Regions from separate parts of the Oceanobacillus sp. MO10714A genome, predicted to be linked through region 2. Evidence: riboswitches for the same ligand, from Rfam matches in the RefSeq annotation. Region 2 holds a riboswitch; each other region holds the start of a gene.
What was found. Region 2 has a riboswitch for thiamine pyrophosphate ahead of SPD53_RS15105 (YkoF family thiamine/hydroxymethylpyrimidine-binding protein). Riboswitches for the same ligand answer to the same signal wherever they lie in the genome.

Region 1: another riboswitch for thiamine pyrophosphate. It lies ahead of thiT (energy-coupled thiamine transporter ThiT); the one in region 2 lies ahead of SPD53_RS15105 (YkoF family thiamine/hydroxymethylpyrimidine-binding protein).
Region 3: another riboswitch for thiamine pyrophosphate. It lies ahead of SPD53_RS11575 (acetylornithine deacetylase); the one in region 2 lies ahead of SPD53_RS15105 (YkoF family thiamine/hydroxymethylpyrimidine-binding protein).
Region 4: another riboswitch for thiamine pyrophosphate. It lies ahead of thiM (hydroxyethylthiazole kinase); the one in region 2 lies ahead of SPD53_RS15105 (YkoF family thiamine/hydroxymethylpyrimidine-binding protein).

The regions. Positions count from the first base shown of each region.
Region 1 covers NZ_JAXHDC010000022.1:14,197-18,446, forward strand. The annotation lists gene SPD53_RS11895 (M3 family oligoendopeptidase) at 215-1,993, shown strand; TPP riboswitch at 2,049-2,153, shown strand; gene thiT (energy-coupled thiamine transporter ThiT) at 2,275-2,853, shown strand; gene SPD53_RS11905 (zinc-binding dehydrogenase) at 3,092-4,072, shown strand; gene spoVAE (stage V sporulation protein AE) at 4,250-4,250, opposite strand, start outside.
Region 2 covers NZ_JAXHDC010000037.1:14,018-18,267, reverse strand. The annotation lists gene SPD53_RS15115 (ABC transporter ATP-binding protein) at 1-1,410, opposite strand, end outside; gene SPD53_RS15110 (ECF transporter S component) at 1,391-1,996, opposite strand; gene SPD53_RS15105 (YkoF family thiamine/hydroxymethylpyrimidine-binding protein) at 2,014-2,598, opposite strand; TPP riboswitch at 2,679-2,780, opposite strand; gene norA (multidrug efflux MFS transporter NorA) at 2,842-4,014, opposite strand.
Region 3 covers NZ_JAXHDC010000021.1:4,384-8,633, forward strand. The annotation lists gene SPD53_RS11570 (CynX/NimT family MFS transporter) at 1-1,143, opposite strand, end outside; TPP riboswitch at 1,855-1,957, shown strand; gene SPD53_RS11575 (acetylornithine deacetylase) at 2,093-3,376, shown strand; gene SPD53_RS11580 (FecCD family ABC transporter permease) at 4,079-4,250, opposite strand, start outside.
Region 4 covers NZ_JAXHDC010000021.1:34,557-38,806, forward strand. The annotation lists gene SPD53_RS11720 (hypothetical protein) at 402-1,040, shown strand; gene SPD53_RS11725 (hypothetical protein) at 1,345-1,653, shown strand; TPP riboswitch at 1,738-1,839, shown strand; gene thiM (hydroxyethylthiazole kinase) at 1,947-2,726, shown strand; gene SPD53_RS11735 (cysteine hydrolase family protein) at 2,728-3,342, shown strand; gene SPD53_RS11740 (Lin0512 family protein) at 3,343-3,702, shown strand; gene SPD53_RS19850 (DMT family transporter) at 3,747-3,977, shown strand; gene SPD53_RS11745 (nucleoside triphosphate pyrophosphohydrolase) at 3,989-4,250, opposite strand, start outside.

The DNA.
Region 1 (4,250 bases), on a different contig from region 2:
CTTTCTGTTACCTAGTATAAATTAATAAATCGGTAATGTCAATATATCTTAATTAAAAAATATTTATTTAAGGATAAATTAACAAAACGAAACCATTATTCAAATACCACTAAATAGACTATCTCAAACTTGTTTTCCGTGTAAATGGATCTTAATAATGCAATCCTTCAGATATTTCGATACAATAATATGGGGAGAAGAAGGAGGAAGAGAAATGAAAGAATATAATCCAACTTGGGATTTGGATTCACTATTTCCAGGAGGAAGTGCGTCACAGCAATTCAGAGATTATCTTGGTCAGATTCGAACGGAGATTAAACAATTAGAAGGCCAATTCACCACATTGGAAGTGGGGGTAGATTCATTTTCCACGATGCTTAGCCAGTTTATAAAGGAATTGGAGAAGACAATGTTCAAACTTCGTGAGGCTGGAGCGTTCGTCAGTTGTTTAAGTGCGCAAGATGTAACGGATGAAGGGGCTAAAACACTAGTTGCTGAATATGGCACACTTTCAGCTTCGTTTAATGGCGTGCTGACAACTTTCATGCAGAAACTTGCGGAAATCCCGGACGAGGAATGGCAAGCAACCATTCAGCACGAAGCGTTACAAGAAATAGGGTATGTATTATCAGAATATCGTAATAAAGCACGGGACTTACTTGCTGTGGAACAGGAAGTGCTGATTAATGATCTTGCTGTCGATGGTTATCATGCATGGAATCAAATGTATAATACAATCGTAGGGAATATGACAGTGGAAATTGAAGGGGAAGAAAAGATAGAGTCCTATTCAATTGGTCAGGCCTCCAATCTATTAACTTCAAGCGACCGAGCAACTAGAAAGAAAGTATTTGATAAGTTAAACGATGCATGGAATAAACAAGCATCCTTATTTGCACAAACATTGAATCATTTATCAGGTTTTAGACTACAAATGTATAAGCACCGCAAATGGGAAAATGTATTAAAAGAACCGCTGAGTATCAATCGGATGAAGCGAGAAACGTTAGATGCGATGTGGACAGCGATAGCTAATAATAAACAACCTTTTGTCGCTTATATAAATAAAAAAGCAGAACTATTGAATATAGATAAATTAAGCTTCTATGATGTCGATGCACCGATTACCGACCATGTTAAAAAATTGAGCTATACAGAAGGCGCCAAATTTATTATGGATCAATTCCGTTCTTTTAGCCCAAAGATGGCGGATTTTGCTGAGCAAGCTTTTGAAAAACGTTGGATTGAAGCGGAAGATCGGCCTGGCAAACGTCCTGGCGGTTTCTGTACAAGTTTTCCTGATAGTAAGGAAACAAGAATTTTTATGACGTATTCCGGAACAGCATCGAATGTTGCCACGTTAGCCCATGAACTTGGTCATGCTTATCATCAGCATGTGATGAATGACGTTCATGGTCTTAATCAACGTTATGCAATGAACGTCGCGGAAACGGCCTCAACTTTTGCGGAAATGATTGTCGCTGATGCAGCAGTTGAACAGGCAGAAACAGCAGAAGAAAAGAAAGCTTTACTTGAAGATAAAGTTAATCGAAGTGTTGCTTTCTTTATGAATATTCATGCCCGGTTTATCTTTGAATTAAATTTTTATAAAGAAAGAGAAAAAGGTTTTGTCTCACCGGCAAGATTGAATGAATTGATGGTGGAAGCACAGAAAGAGGCTTATCAAGATGCACTCGATGAATATGATCCTTATTTCTGGGCGTCGAAACTTCATTTCCATATAACAGGGACACCATTCTATAATTTCCCTTATACATTTGGTTATTTGTTCAGTCTTGGTATTTATGCCCGCGCAAAAGAGCTGGGAGAGAGCTTTGAAGACGACTATATTGCATTACTGGAAGATACGGGACGGATGTCGGTAGAAGAGCTTGCGATGAAACATTTACAAGTCGATCTTACAAAACCGGACTTCTGGGAAGCTGCAATCGAGCTTTGCATCAAGGACGTCGAAGCGTTTCTTAAACTGTAAATTTGTTTTATAAGTGTACATTAGCTATAATAGGGTTAACGAAAAAAGCATAGAAAAAGCCAACAGGGGGAGCTAATAGCTGAGAGTGGGCAACGAGGATTGCTCAGACCCTTTGAACCTGTTAGTTAGTACTAGCGTAGGGATGATGGTTTTTTGATGGATAAAAAGCAATGTGAGCGGATTCCCCATCAGGAACCTTCCCTTGGCATTGCTTTTTTTGTATTTAAAAAAGTTGTTCAAAATAGCTTATAAAAAGCTTATAAAAAGGGGAGTTATAACGAATGAAGTCTAATAAACTACTATTTTTAATTGAAGTATCAATCTTCACTGCTTTGGCGTTGCTTTTAGATATCTTGCCAATATCGTTTAAAATCTGGGCGCAAGGTGGTTCGGTCTCCTTTGCAATGATTCCGGTGTTTATAGTAGCGTTCCGTTGGGGATTAAAAGGTGGATTAGTATCCGGTTTCCTCTGGGGGATGTTACAGATTGCAACGGGGAACGCATATATTCTGACGCCACTTCAGGGGTTCATTGATTATACACTTGCCTTTACGGTGATCGGTTTTGCCGGTCTGTTCGCAAGACAAGTTCAAGAAGCGGTACGGGACGGGCGGACAAAAGTGTACCTAACGTATATAACGGCGGGTGTACTGCTTGGTTCTGTGTTGCGTTTCCTTGCACATACCGTTGCTGGGGCAGTATTTTTCGGTTCAGCAGCGATTGAGGGACAATCAGTTTGGGTGTATTCGATTATCTATAATTCATCGTACATGTTCCCGTCATTTGTATTGTCAGCAGTGATTGTATTTTTCCTATTCCACAAACAACCGCGCGCATTGCTCAACCTAGCATCAAGCTAAACCGCAATCTATCCGCTCACATTGCAACTGTAAAAATAATGATCTCTCCTAAATTAAGGAGAGATTTTTTTAGGTTAACTGTTTCAGAGTGAATACGTAGTTCCCCCGGCGCAGATTTTCAGCACAACATTATAAAAAAGAATCAATTCGTTCTGGTTGAAAATTCGCCCAAAGTCACTGATAATAGAAGATAATTATCTGAATAGATATAAAAGTATATACGAAAGGGGAAGTGGAAATGAAGGCATTTGTTGTAGAATATGGAGAATTAAAACTAAAAAGTATGCCAGAACCGAAACTAGGAAATAATGAAATTGTCGTAAAGCTAAAAACAGCGGGTCTGAATAGGAGAGATCTCTATATACCGAACCGGAGAGGTAACGATAAAGAAGCTTTAATCCTCGGTTCGGATGGAGCGGGGATCGTCGAATCAGTTGGAGCAGATGTCACTCGTTTTAAAGTGGGGGATGAAGTCATCATCAATCCATCACTTAACTGGCACGAAAATAGTGACGCACCACCAAAAGGATTTGACATCCTCGGCATGCCTGATCACGGAACTTTTGCCGAAAAAATTGTTATCAATGAAGAACAAGTAGAAATGAAGCCAAATTACTTAACATGGGAAGAAGCCGGTGTGCTCGCTCTTGCTGCATTGACAGGTTACCGTGCGTTAGTGACTAAAGGGAATATTAAAGCGGGGGAGACCGTATTTATTCCTGGAGCAAGTAGTGGGGTGAACACGTATATCATCCAATTTGCAAAAAGCATCGGTGCACGGGTGATTGTTTCTTCAAGAAGTGATGAAAAGTTGAAGCAGGCCCAGAAGATCGGAGCAGATCTTGCCATTTCAACGGAAAGTGATTGGGAAAAGGAATTGGAGAACGAGCAGATTGATCTTGTGATCGACAGTGTAGGTGCAGCGACGTTTAATCGTTCGTTGGACGTATTGAAGCAAGGCGGAAGAATTGTTATTTACGGAGCTACAGCTGGGGATGAAATTGACCTTAATTTACGGGCCTTTTTCTATGGTCAGTATCAATTGTTCGGCTCCACGATGGGAAGTCGTGAAGAGTTGCAACAGGTATTAGCCCATATGGAAAAGCATGAAATAAGACCGATTATGGATAAAACCTTTGAACTGGATGATGCCCAAGAAGCGTTCAATCATCTGGAAGTGAACAGCCAGTTTGGTAATATTGCTTTATTAATCGAGTAAAAATAGGACCGGTAAATTTCCCGGTCCTATTTTTTATCGGAACTTAAAACCACGGTCTGTAACGTAATTAAGCAGAGGTACTCTTTTTCGCTGTCAATTTCAGCTAGAAATGTGTTCCCATCCACAACCCCGCTAGAATGTTGCATTTGTTTTCTTCATGTTGTTTGTTACAGATCGC
Region 2 (4,250 bases):
ATGCGTGACGAAGACGATTGCCGTTCCATTTTGTCTCAAGCTATCAATCATGTACATCAGTTCTCTCGTAGTCTCTGCATCTTGACCAAATGTCGGTTCATCAAAAAATAAAATATCTGGTGTTTCATCCAGCATCGTTGCTACACTTAAGCGGCGCTTTTCTCCACCACTTAAGGAAAAAGGATTACTGTATTTATTTTTTTCTAAATGGAACTGCTTTAAAAGTGTGGTTGCAGCGGTATTTAATTCAGCTGTTGACCATCCATTCAATTTCATTCCAAATGTTAATTCATCGTATACGGTGTCCGTGATGAATTGATGCTCCGGGTTTTGAAAGACATATCCCATTCTTTTTCGCAGCTCTTTTTCCTCCCATTGCTCCACCGGTTTATCGTAAAAGTTTATAGTTCCTTTTTGAGGGGTTAATAACCCAGTCATTAATTGCAGTAAGGTAGATTTTCCAGCTCCATTCTCCCCAACAATGGCGACGAATTCTCCCCGATGAATTTTTAAGTTTATTTCTTGTAAAATGGGTTGTTTCTTATGATGGAAGCTCATCTGCTCTATCGTTATTAGGACATCTCTCTTGATAGAGGGAGGGGATTTCACAGGAATCGGGTAAGGATCGGCAGCGTTAGAAAACTGCTTTGGTAAAAATATTCCTTCTTTTTTTAATAAAGAATGATGATTTGCAAAGATGGATGCTGCATTGCCGTCTGCGATGATTGTACCCTGTTTTCCTAAAACAAGCATACGATCGGTAATATCCAGCCAGTCCTCGATTTGATGTTCAATGATAAACACAGCTAGCTTTTGTTTTTCTTGAATTTGTTTAATTAATTGGATAAATTCTATTCGAGAAACCGGGTCTAAATTTGCTGTAGGTTCATCTAAGATCAATAGTTCCGGTTCCAATAAAAGAACAGCTGCTAGAGCAAGTTTCTGCTTTTGTCCTCCAGATAACTCGTAGATTTTTCGATTTTGAAAACCATTCATTCCAACGGCAGACAACACCTCCGAAATGCGCTCAGGCATTTCGGAAGGGGCAATTTTTCTGTTTTCCAATGTAAAAGCAAGTTCATCCTCTACGGTAATCATGCAAAATTGACTTTCCGGATCTTGAAAGACAATCCCGATCTTCTGATTGAGCTCTCCTTTTTGATAGTCTTGTATATTTTTCCCCCGGTGAAAGATGTCGCCGGAAGAAATGCCTTCTACTGTATCGGGATATAACCCATTTAGGCATAGAGCTAGACTGCTTTTCCCTGAACCGCTTGCTCCAATAAGGAGGGTCGTCTCATGATCTCTTAAGGAAAAGTGCAGTTCATTGAGTAATGGTTTATCCGAATTTTCATAGCCGAATGAGAAATTGTCCACATAAAGTAATGGATTAGGCTGCGTCTTTTTCACGTTTTTTCTGTATCTCCTTTCCTAAGGCATAGCCGCGAAGGACCCCAGTTTTTGCTAATTTGTCACTCAACCATTTCCCTAGGACACCCGCGAGAAGGGCACCACTGATGATGCGAACAGCTAACATCGCTATAAGTAATGCAGGGGCTAACGCGATATTTCCGGATGAAAATAAATTCCAAGTGAAACTGAAAACGGCTGCAAAGACACCGGAAAGAATTAAAATGCGTAAACGATAATCCTTCCATTTTGTTATTGCGAAGGCAAACTCTGCTCCTAAGCCTTGAATTGCAGCTGCTAGAATAAGTCCGGGTCCCGCGGCAGTTCCCAATAATACTTCGGTAACTCCTGCGATAAGTTCAGCTGTAAAGGCAACCCCCGGCTTCCGAATGATATAAGCTGCAACGATGGAAACAATGAACCAAATGCCAAAAATAATTTCATACCCAAACGGTGCGAGACCAAATGGAGCAAGAATATTACGAATACCTTGACCAACAAGAAAGAATGCTAAGTAAATGATCCCGAAGACGACACCTAATATCGACATGAGAACAATTTCTTTTAATTTCCAATGCTTTGTCATTTCACTTCTCCCTAGGTTTATTTTGTAGGACTGTTGGCGGAAAGGCTAAATGTCATGGTGACATGAGAGACTTTTTCTTGGACGAGTTCAAAGGATTCATGTAATGCATTGAAGATATCATGAACGTCTCCGTCTAATCTTGTTGCATAATGTGTAGAAGTAACCGTGACATTACGATGCTTTGATAGATTGATTTGTTCATAGATTTTATCCATGTAATCTTCATGCCCCATTGGATAAAGGGAAAATTTACAACCGGCGATTTGGAGGATCGATTTCGTTTTTTCTTCGTTCAATGGTATGTCTGTTTCATCCATATACGCGTCAGCTTCCGTGTCACCAGGACAGCCGATGGAGAACGTACCATTCATAGCAACATGCTCCCCAGTATTCGCTGCATGTAGGAAGATTGCTTTTGCAACATCGAAAACATGGATCATTTTTCCGCGGATACACGTACTGACATCATCTGTTTCCTTCCAAACCTTGGAGGTATCAACCTCACTTAATGTTGATAGAATAATATCAACAAAATTATCACTCATCGGGTGCAGACTAAATTGACAACCTACAATTCGACTAGTTCCACAATTGTTACGCATTCCAATCTCCTCCTATTTGATAATAAAAAAACTGCATTCCCAAGGGGAATGCAGTTTACACATTAATTTTAACAACATAATATTCGTAAACTGCACTTCCCCACGCTAGTATTATCTAGATCGGGTAGTAAGGGTCGGATTAATCCTCTCAGCCACATGACGCAGCTCCCCTAGTGCTTATGTTTTGATATGCAGTTATTCTAATTCCAGATTGTATACATGTTTCGGTATTTTGTAAAGTATTTAATCAATTTTAATATCCGGTTTCTTCCAAAATATAGTGATAAGAAGACAGACGACAATAACGATCGAGCTGAAAACAAACGGATAATTGATATCTATATCAAATAAAACCCCACCAACTACTGGACCAAATACATTAGCAAGGGACGTGAAGAATGAGTTCATGCCGCCAACAAAACCTTGCTCATTCCCGGCGATTTTTGATAAATAGTTGGTAACAGCTGGACGAATCAGGTCAAACCCAATAAATACCGTAAAGGTTACCGCCATTACTTGCCAATAAGAATTAGCGAGTGTCATGGCAAAGACCAGCATAGCAGAAATGGCGAGCGACCAGCGAATAATATTGATTTCTCCGATCAACTTTGTTAACCAATCGAACAATACAACCTGGAAAATCGCTCCGATAATCGCACCACCTGTAATGGCAATCGCAATGTCAGAAGGAGTGAATCCGTGCTTATGATCAGTATAAAGGCTGAAGAAAGAATCAAACGCGGCAAGACCGAATGTTGATATTAAAATAACAATAAAAGCGATGAAAAACATCGGCATAAACACTTTCCTCAAGCCACTTTTGCCGAGTTCTTCGGTCATATCAGCCATATCGTCTGTTTTCGACTTCGGCTCTTTTAAGGATAAAATCGAAACGAAAGCAACAATTAAACCACACGCCGCAGCAGAGAAGAATGGTACACGCGTACCAATCTCTGCTAAGAAGCCACCAATTCCCGGTCCGATAATAAATCCGGTACTAATCATCGCTGACATATAGCCGAGTGCTTTAGGCCGCGTTTTCAGCGTCGTAATATCTGCGATAAATGCGGTAACAGCAGGCATGATGAATGCGGCACTTATTCCTCCGAGAATTCGTGAGGCGAACAATACTTCAATTGTTTTACCAAGACCAAATAAAAACTCGGAAAAACTGAAGATAAAAAGACCAATGACAATCATGCGTTTACGCCCATATTTATCAACTGCTTTTCCAGCCAAGGGCGAGAAAATCAATTGAGCTAAAGCGAATGCAGCCGTTAAATAACCGACAACAGTACCACTGATGCCGAGTTCATTCATAATAGTTGGCAGAACCGGTATAACAAGTCCAATTCCTAAAAATACAAAGAATATATTTGTAAGCAGAAGCGTCAATGTCCAATCTTTCTTTTTCATAGCTTTTTCTCCTAGGTGATATGATATTCTGTACTAAACATAGAAATTTTACTCTGATTCGATGAGAGATGCAAGCATATATTACTATTTATTATAACTTAATTTTCGCAACCTGAAACAATTTAAGCAAGCTAGCAATTGTAGTAATCATCTCTCGTTTTATTCTCCCATTTTGCGCATTATGTATGCTCGATAGGATGGCTGAACTGCTTTGACTTTTACAAATGCGACAGTTG
Region 3 (4,250 bases), on a different contig from region 2:
CGGCACCGTCCAACTCGTTGTCAAATCAAATACTATACCTATCGCAAAAGGACCTGCAGCAGCTAATAAATATCCAATCGACTGGGCCATACCCGATAACTCTGAGGCTTGTTCAGAGTTTTTTGCACGTAAGCCTAGTAGAGTTAAAGCTAATGCGAACCCGCCATTTAACGTGATGCCAATTAATGTAATACTTATAATCAATATAGGCATCGAGCTGCCTAGTAGAAGTCCACTATAACCAAAGAAAGCTGATAATCCCATCGATACAGCAATAAGGCTTTGGGATCTCACTTTACCGGCAAAGGTCGGTACTAAAAAGCTAGCGGGAAGCCCAATAATCTGTGCGAAAGATAGAAGCCAACCAGCTGTCGTTAAACTTACTCCATTTGAAATCAACATTTCAGGTAACCAAGATATCGTCACATAAAATAAGAATGATTGTAAGCCTAGAAGGGTTGCAACCTGCCATGCTAAGGCGGAACTCCACATTCGATTATTAGCCGAATTATTACTTTCTAGTTGTATCTGTTTTCCTTCATTGTTTACTTTATTTTTTCTTGTTATATATATCCAAATAAGGATAGCTAGGATTGCAGGTATCATCCAGATTTGCAGAGATAATTGCCAATTTCCATTTAACATTTTTGTAAATGGATAACTTAACCCCGAAGCAGAGGCTGCAAATATATTCATAGCTGTTGAGTAAACACCTGTCATGAGTGCTACCTTTAACGGAAAATTATCCTTAATTATACTTGGTAATAAGACATTACATATTGCAATACCCGAACCAATAATAAGTGTTCCTAGCAATAACGGGGTAAGAATTGCGAAAGAGCGAATTAGAATACCGATAATGATTAAAAGTAAACCAATGATTAATGCAATTTCGTTTGTTAATTTTCTAGATAACTTTGGGACAATTGGTGATACAATGGCAAATGTAATCAGGGGTAAGCTCGTCAATAACCCTGCCGTTCCATTGGAAATATTGACGTCATCTCTGATTAAACGAATTAAAGGACCGACTGACGTAATAGCGGGTCGTAAGTTAAAAGCTACGAATATAATTCCAATTGTTAAAATAAGGTTCTGTAAATTAAAAGGACCTTTATTGATAGTATGATCTGTATTCTTCATGAAAGACCTTCTTTCAATCTATATTCCAATATTAAAAAGGATATCATTCAAACAAACATACATCAATCGTTGTTATTCGCTTGAAGCAAACATCCTTTAATTAGAAAATTGATACTAAATAATATTCTTATTGGTATTCAAGTATAGATTTATTAGAAAATAAGCATTGCAACAATGGCGCCGTTCAGAAGATTTGCTAATGTAGCTCCGATTAGCGCTTTCATCATTAGTTTTTGAATTTGAGGTACCATATCTGATCGTTTGCCCGCGAGTCATTATGGTAGCTCAATGCTAGTTAAGTAAAACCAAAAACCGGACAAGGGGATACTTTTATAACTAAAATAGACATGTTTGTTTATAGATGCAAATATAATGTTGCTGACATACACTTTAAGCTGTTTTCTTTTTTTGAAGAGTAATTTCAACATGATGACGCTATATATGTAATCTAAATAAAACCCCCTAATAAGACACTTGAATATGCCTGTATTAGAGGGTTTTTCTTACTTACCGTCGAATCTTTTTTTTAGTATAACTGAAATTTTATTTTTAATTAATGATAATTAATTATGATAAAAAATGAGCTAAATAGTCCTGCATACATTTCGTTTTATCATAAGAAATCAAAATAGAAGAGAGTACATCAAACAGAGGTTGCAGTTTAACAATCAATATGACATACTAAACTTAATGTCTGAAAAATCCATATTTAATCACCACTAGGGGTGTTTTACTGAAAAACTGAGAGAGGTAATCCTCAACCCTTGAACTTGATCTAGTTTGAACTAGCGTAAGGAAGCGGTGAATAGAACAGATTGAAGAACATGTTTTTTCATGTAACTAATTTGTGTCTTATTCTAACCACTTCTATTTTCTAGGAGTGGTTTTTTTGTTTAGGGAGGTGAATGACTAGTTGTCTATTAAAATAAATTAGAGAGGGAGTTATCTAATGGATATAACGGTTGAACACTTATTAAAGCAAGTCGACGCAAGAAAAATGGAATTAATTGATTTATTATCAAAGCTCATTGAATATAATACATCTGCGCCTCCTGCTCGGAATACGAAAGATGCACAGAATTTTATCGCTGATTATTTACATCGAATGGGCTTTGAAATCGACATGTGGGACGTGTATCCAAATGACCCGAATGTTGTTGGTGTGAAAAAGGGAATAAAATCTACTACACATAATAGTCTCATCATCAATGGTCATATTGATGTAGCTGAGGCTCGTGAAGATGAAGTGTGGAAAACGAATCCATTCGAGCCGATTATCGAAGAAGATCGGATTATTGGTCGAGGAGCCGCTGATATGAAGGGCGGGCTTGCTAGTGCATTATTCGCAACGAAACTATTGAATGAAGCGGATATCGAATTGCCAGGAGATCTGATTTTCCAATCTGTTATAGGTGAAGAAGTTGGTGAGGCGGGTACGTTGCAATGTTGCGAGCGAGGGTATAATGCAGACTTTGCGCTTGTAGTAGATACGAGTGATTTACATATCCAAGGTCAAGGCGGTGTAATAACTGGGTGGATTACGGTAAAAAATCCGCGTACGTTTCATGATGCGATGAGAAGGAACATGATACATGCTGGCGGTGGTCTGCCTGAAGCGAGTGCAATTGAAAAGATGATGAAAGTTATAGAAGGCTTACAAGAGCTGGAGCGCTATTGGGCTGTAACGAAACAGTATGAAGGATATCCGGCGGGAACGAATACGATTAATCCTGCTGTAATTGAAGGGGGACGCCATGCGGCATTTATTGCTGATGAGTGTCGTTTATGGATCACGGTGCATTATTATCCGAATGAGACGCATGAACAAGTGAGTAAAGAAATAGAAGACTATATTCTTCGCATTGCCAAAGCAGATCCTTGGTTGTGCCATCATCCGCCTACTTTTGAATGGGGTGGAACTTCGATGATTGAAGAACGCGGGGAAATCTTCCCATCATTAGAAGTCGATAAGAATTATACTGCGGTTCATGCGCTAGCCGCGTCTCATGAAATGGTACACGATAGTAAGGTGGTCATCGATGTTTCCCCTTCTGTTACCGATGGAGGATGGTTTGGGCATATGGGGATACCGGCAGCGATTTATGGACCGGGTGAGTTCAGGCATGCACATGCGGTCAATGAGGAGGTTTCTATTCAACAACTTCTTCAATTTACGAAAACAATGATTCAATTTATCTATGAGTGGACGAATCAAAGGAAAACAAAATCGTAAAAGGAACGATGTCCATCAATGAAAAAGTGGTATGCTCAGCAGTTATGAATTATGAGACTTAAAGGATTTGAATCTGTCTTATAGCAGGGTTCTATTAGATAAAACAGCTCTAAATTCGTGAAACAGTCTCATATAAGGTTCTAAAAGCGAATTGAAATATCTAATGGGTGAATTTCATATTTTTGCAGAAGTGAAAAAATGGAGAGTATATTAACTGATCTGGGATTGTGACAATTTCGTTCGTGCACTTCTTGCATTTCCCATTATTACGGACTACTATGTTAAATCTTTTTGAAGTGTGAGTATCTAGTCATCTATGCTAGACTCGTTCATAGTTCCAAATATAAATAATTAAAACAGCATTGGTAGTTAAAATCCGATGCTGTTTTGCTATTTAGTCAGACATATAGATAATATAGAAGTCAGTTTTTTCCAAAAGTAAAGATTTATAAGGAGGTTGTGCAACAGGTGCAATCCTTCTAATTACGGATGTTTCTTTCTCTAAGTCTTCTAACTGAAATCGATAAAAATCGGATCGGTTCGTTATCTCTTATATGTTCCTCATTATAATCATTGGAGTTTATATCTTCATCATACTGTTTGGGTTTTTCCGGGAATCATCCTGGTGTGGAATAATTGAAGATGAAATGACTGCAAATCGTTATCCATTTGCAGCCATTTTTTATTTTAATCGTTTCATCCTCAATCCCTCACCAACAAATAAACAAAATATGGCGCACCAATCAAAGCAACCATAATTCCAGCCGGAATCGTTGTATCAATCAAATTTCTTCCAACTGTATCCGCAACCAACAGCAACCAGCCACCAAGTAAAATCGCAACCGGGATAAACAATTGATTCCTCGGTCCGACT
Region 4 (4,250 bases), on a different contig from region 2:
ATCCTTACCTCTCCCACTGAATGTTAGTTGAACAGAATCATGGATTTATTACGGACTGTATATCCCAACCTTCATATATTGGGTTTCCCTCATGTTTCAATCGATGTATCGCAGGACTATCGCATGATATTTTCCAGGAACGGATTAATACAGAGAACTTGACAATCGAAACCGTGGCAGAAAAGATTGCTTTGAAATCTGAAATCCAACTAATCACCGATAAACGGGGGAAATTCAAGAGAAAGCTAGACAGGTTAAAAATACAACTTAGTCATATCCGATGGTTTTAAGAGAATTTATAGGCGCAATCATTGAAACCAAACACTCACTTCCGCCGTAAAACTACAAGTGAGTGTTTTTCATATTAACCTAAACCAATTCCAAAAGGGGAGAGCCACCAAATGACCTTTCTAATCCAACATCAATGGGAAATTTTTATCGCTGCAGAGATACTGTCCTTTATCTCATTAATTCTATTCGGGGTCATCCGCTATTTTTTCAACAAACGGAATTTAAGTCTTATCTTTCTGCTGTCTTTTCTCGGCTTATTTATCGTTGAGGGAGTGCTTGCTCTCCTTATTTACCGGGAAACAGGCGAGATTTCGATGTTTCAAATTGTTATTTTGATTTTTATTTTGTATGCGTGCACTTTTGGCATCAATGATTTCCGGAAGTTGGACCGTTGGATGCGCTTGAAGATTGGTAATTTGCGCGGTATCGACTTACTTACTGAAAGGGATAAAGAAATCATCAGGAGACAAAAAGACCCGAAATATATTGCCAAAATCAATCGATACAGCTCCATTTTCCATTTACTTATATTCGCAGCCGTCCAGATTGTTTTCTGGAGCTATGGAATAAAGGATCTCAATCAGGCGATGAATTACCTGACTGATCTTTCGTGGATTGGTGATGACAATTACTTGGCATCACCTTATGCAAATGAAATGATGTATAACATTTCAATGGTTTGGGGGATTGTTTTTATTATTGATTTCATTTATTCGTGGTCTTACACCATTTTTCCGAGCAAGTCTTAAGCGGGAAGTGGGGTATTTAGGAATCTTAACATCCTGACGTTGATAGCTCCTCTTAGGCGAAATGAGCTGGTCAATAGGGATTGATAACCTTCTATATGCCCGGAATACTGTCATGTTGCTCACGGAATTTGTATTTTCGATATTCTGAATGCATAGTCACCTGAGAAAAAGGATTCATCTCGTTTTCCGACCCAAATTTCATGTCAAAAATAGGGATTTGTCTAGTGCGGTTTCCTGTACTCTGCCATAGGCTGTAGGGAAGGGAAAGAACAGGATAAAATTTTTCTTGAAAAGGAGCATATACATGCATGGATTTGTAAATCATGTACCGATGCATCATTCGCCATTACCATATCCAGAAATGCACCGGGCTCGTCCGCCGGGTCCGTTTGGGCCAGGTGGCGGTATTGATCCGCTTGCAGCTGGATTAATAGGAGCAGGACTAGGATTTTTAGGTGGCAGTTTAATCGCTGGAGGACCAGGTTTTGGCTTTGGACCGGGATACGGTCCTGGGTTCGGTCCAGGGGCCGGATTTGGTTACGGTCCTGGCTTCGGACCCGGCCCGGGATTTTGGCAGTACGGTCCCGGATTCGTGCCATATGGTGGTTTTTAATATAAAAGAAAGGGTTTGGGTGCACGCACGCAAACCCTTTCTTTTATATTAAAAATAAGATAGACTAGTCATAAAGAATAGATATTTTTCCACTAGGGGTGCCAGTCGGCTGAGATAAGACTTTTTCTTAATCCCTTTGAACCTGATCTAGTTCATACTAGCGTAGGAAAGTGGAGTTGGTATACATACTTAAATTGTATTAATAACCACTCCAATTCCCGGGGTGGTTTTTCTTTTTTAAAAACTACCTCGCCCTTAATCTATTTCAATTTACTAAAAAGGAGGAAGTTTACATGAACTATATTGCTAAAATTCGAGAAAAAAGTCCGTTTATCTATAACATCACGAATGAGGTTGCGACAAATTTTGCGGCAAATGGTTTAATTGCGATTGGTGCGTCTCCAGCCATGTCGAATACACCAAAAGAGGCGGAGGAGAATGCGAGTCATGCGGATGCTGTCGTATTGAATCTCGGAACTTTAACCGAGGATCGGGCCGAGGCGATGCTGCTTGCTGGCCTTAAAGCGAATGAAAAAGGAATTCCAGTCATTCTTGATCCCATCGCAGCAGGGGGAACAAAATTCCGTACGAAAGTGATTAATGAATTATTGGAAAAGGTGAAATTCGCTGCTATCCGAGCGAATGCTGGGGAAATTTCCGTACTTGGCGGAGCGCTTGATATTATGAAAAGCCCTGACTCTACGGTTGAATCGATTGATCCGAAAATTGCTCAAACAGTAGCGAAAGAATATGATACGGTTGTTATTGCAACAGGGAAAACAGACGTCATTACAGACGGAACGCGCATGAGTCTTTGTAATAATGGGCATACCATGCTACAAAATATTACGGCAAGCGGGTGCCTGCTTTCGTCTCTCGTTGGGCCTTATTTAAGTGTTGCCGAAGACTTGTATGAGGCGAGTGTGGAAGTGACTGCAGCTTACGGGATAGCTGCGGAACTTGCGATGAAAAAGGCGGAAGGGCCGGGCACGTTCATCCCTGCTTTGCTTGATCAGCTTTATCTGCTGGATCAGGAGACGGTGAATACGTATAAAAAGCTGCAAGAGATTTAGAATGAATACAACAAACGGGAACGTAGCTCTACTTCTAGTCGATTTACAAAATGATTTTTGCCATCCGGAAGGCACCGCAGGTAAACGCGGGAAAGATATTCATGCTTTTTATGAAAAAATGAAACAGATGAAGGATTTGCTAGAAGCAGCACGAGAATGTGAGATTCCAGTGATTCATGTGATCTCGGAACATAGTGCTTGGACGGAATCCCCTTCTGCAAATGAACGATTCGGCCGAAGCAATCAGAAAAGTAATTTATCCTACTGTGAACCTGGAAGCTGGGGAGCGGAAATTCATGAGTATTTCACTCCGCTTCCAGGAGAAAAAGTTGTCGTAAAACATCGGTATAGTGCGTTTGTCCATACAAATCTTGAGCTTTTATTACGCTCAAATGGTATAAGCCATCTTACGATTATTGGAGCTTACACGAATGTGTGTATTGACACGACTGCTCGTGATGCTTCTATGAGAGATTTTTTCGTAACGGTTCCCTCTAATTGTGTCGTCTCGGATAATGAAAAACTACATCACGACGCATTAGAGTTACTCCAAGGAACATTTGCAGAAGTTGTTCACGCAGTTGAAGTAAAAAAACAATGGAAAGGGGAAATATAATTGAAAGAAATTCTATTTATCGAAGCAGGAATGGGAATTGATCTCCACGGCCAGGACATAAATGTAGCTGCCGAACGTGCGATTATGGATGCGATCCATTATAATTCCATGCCAGGAATAAGGAAAATGCTGCCAAGTCAAGACTTGAACAATATGCGGGTGAACGTTAAGCTCGCTGTACCAAAAGACGAGGAAAAGCTTGACCATGAAAAAATTAAAAGTTTGCTTCCTTATGGAACGGTAACGGTAGAAACCGTTGCTGGAGGCATGGCGACAACGAGCGGTATTTTCCTTGAAGATCAACAGGATGAAAATGATTTAATGTATATTGTGAATGCAGTCGTTGAGGTTGGGTATTAATGAAATGACATTTAGTTTAGTTGGTAAATCAAATAAGTATGATGATGGGTGGGCTTTTAGTAGGCAGTCAATCGTCCGTCAACGCCTCACTGGGTCGGAGAATTGGGACGATTGAAGGTGCACTCATCTCTTTTCTGACTGGTACAGGTTTGCTTGCGATACTGGTGCTTTTCTTTGGACAGGGAAATTTATATATAAGGGGAATGTCCGGGCGAGGAAGCTCGAGCAGTCCGGAAAAAAGGCATGTTAAAATGAGGCACTTAGGGAAAGTCTAAGTACCTCATCGCTATTTCTCCTCTACATCAACCAAATAAATCTTCTCTTCAAACCCGCCATATTCCTCTGCCTTTTTGGCCCGACGTTTTTCTACATCTTCCATCGTGGTGTCGTGGATACCGACAAGGGCCTGCATGACTTCGAGGATATCGGCAAGTTCTTCTAATGCATCTTCGTCATTTGCTGCATCTTGATATTCCATCACTTCTTCATTCAGTTTCTTTTTTAGCTCCATAATATAACGATCCTGGTTAAGGGTTTCGGTATTGAAG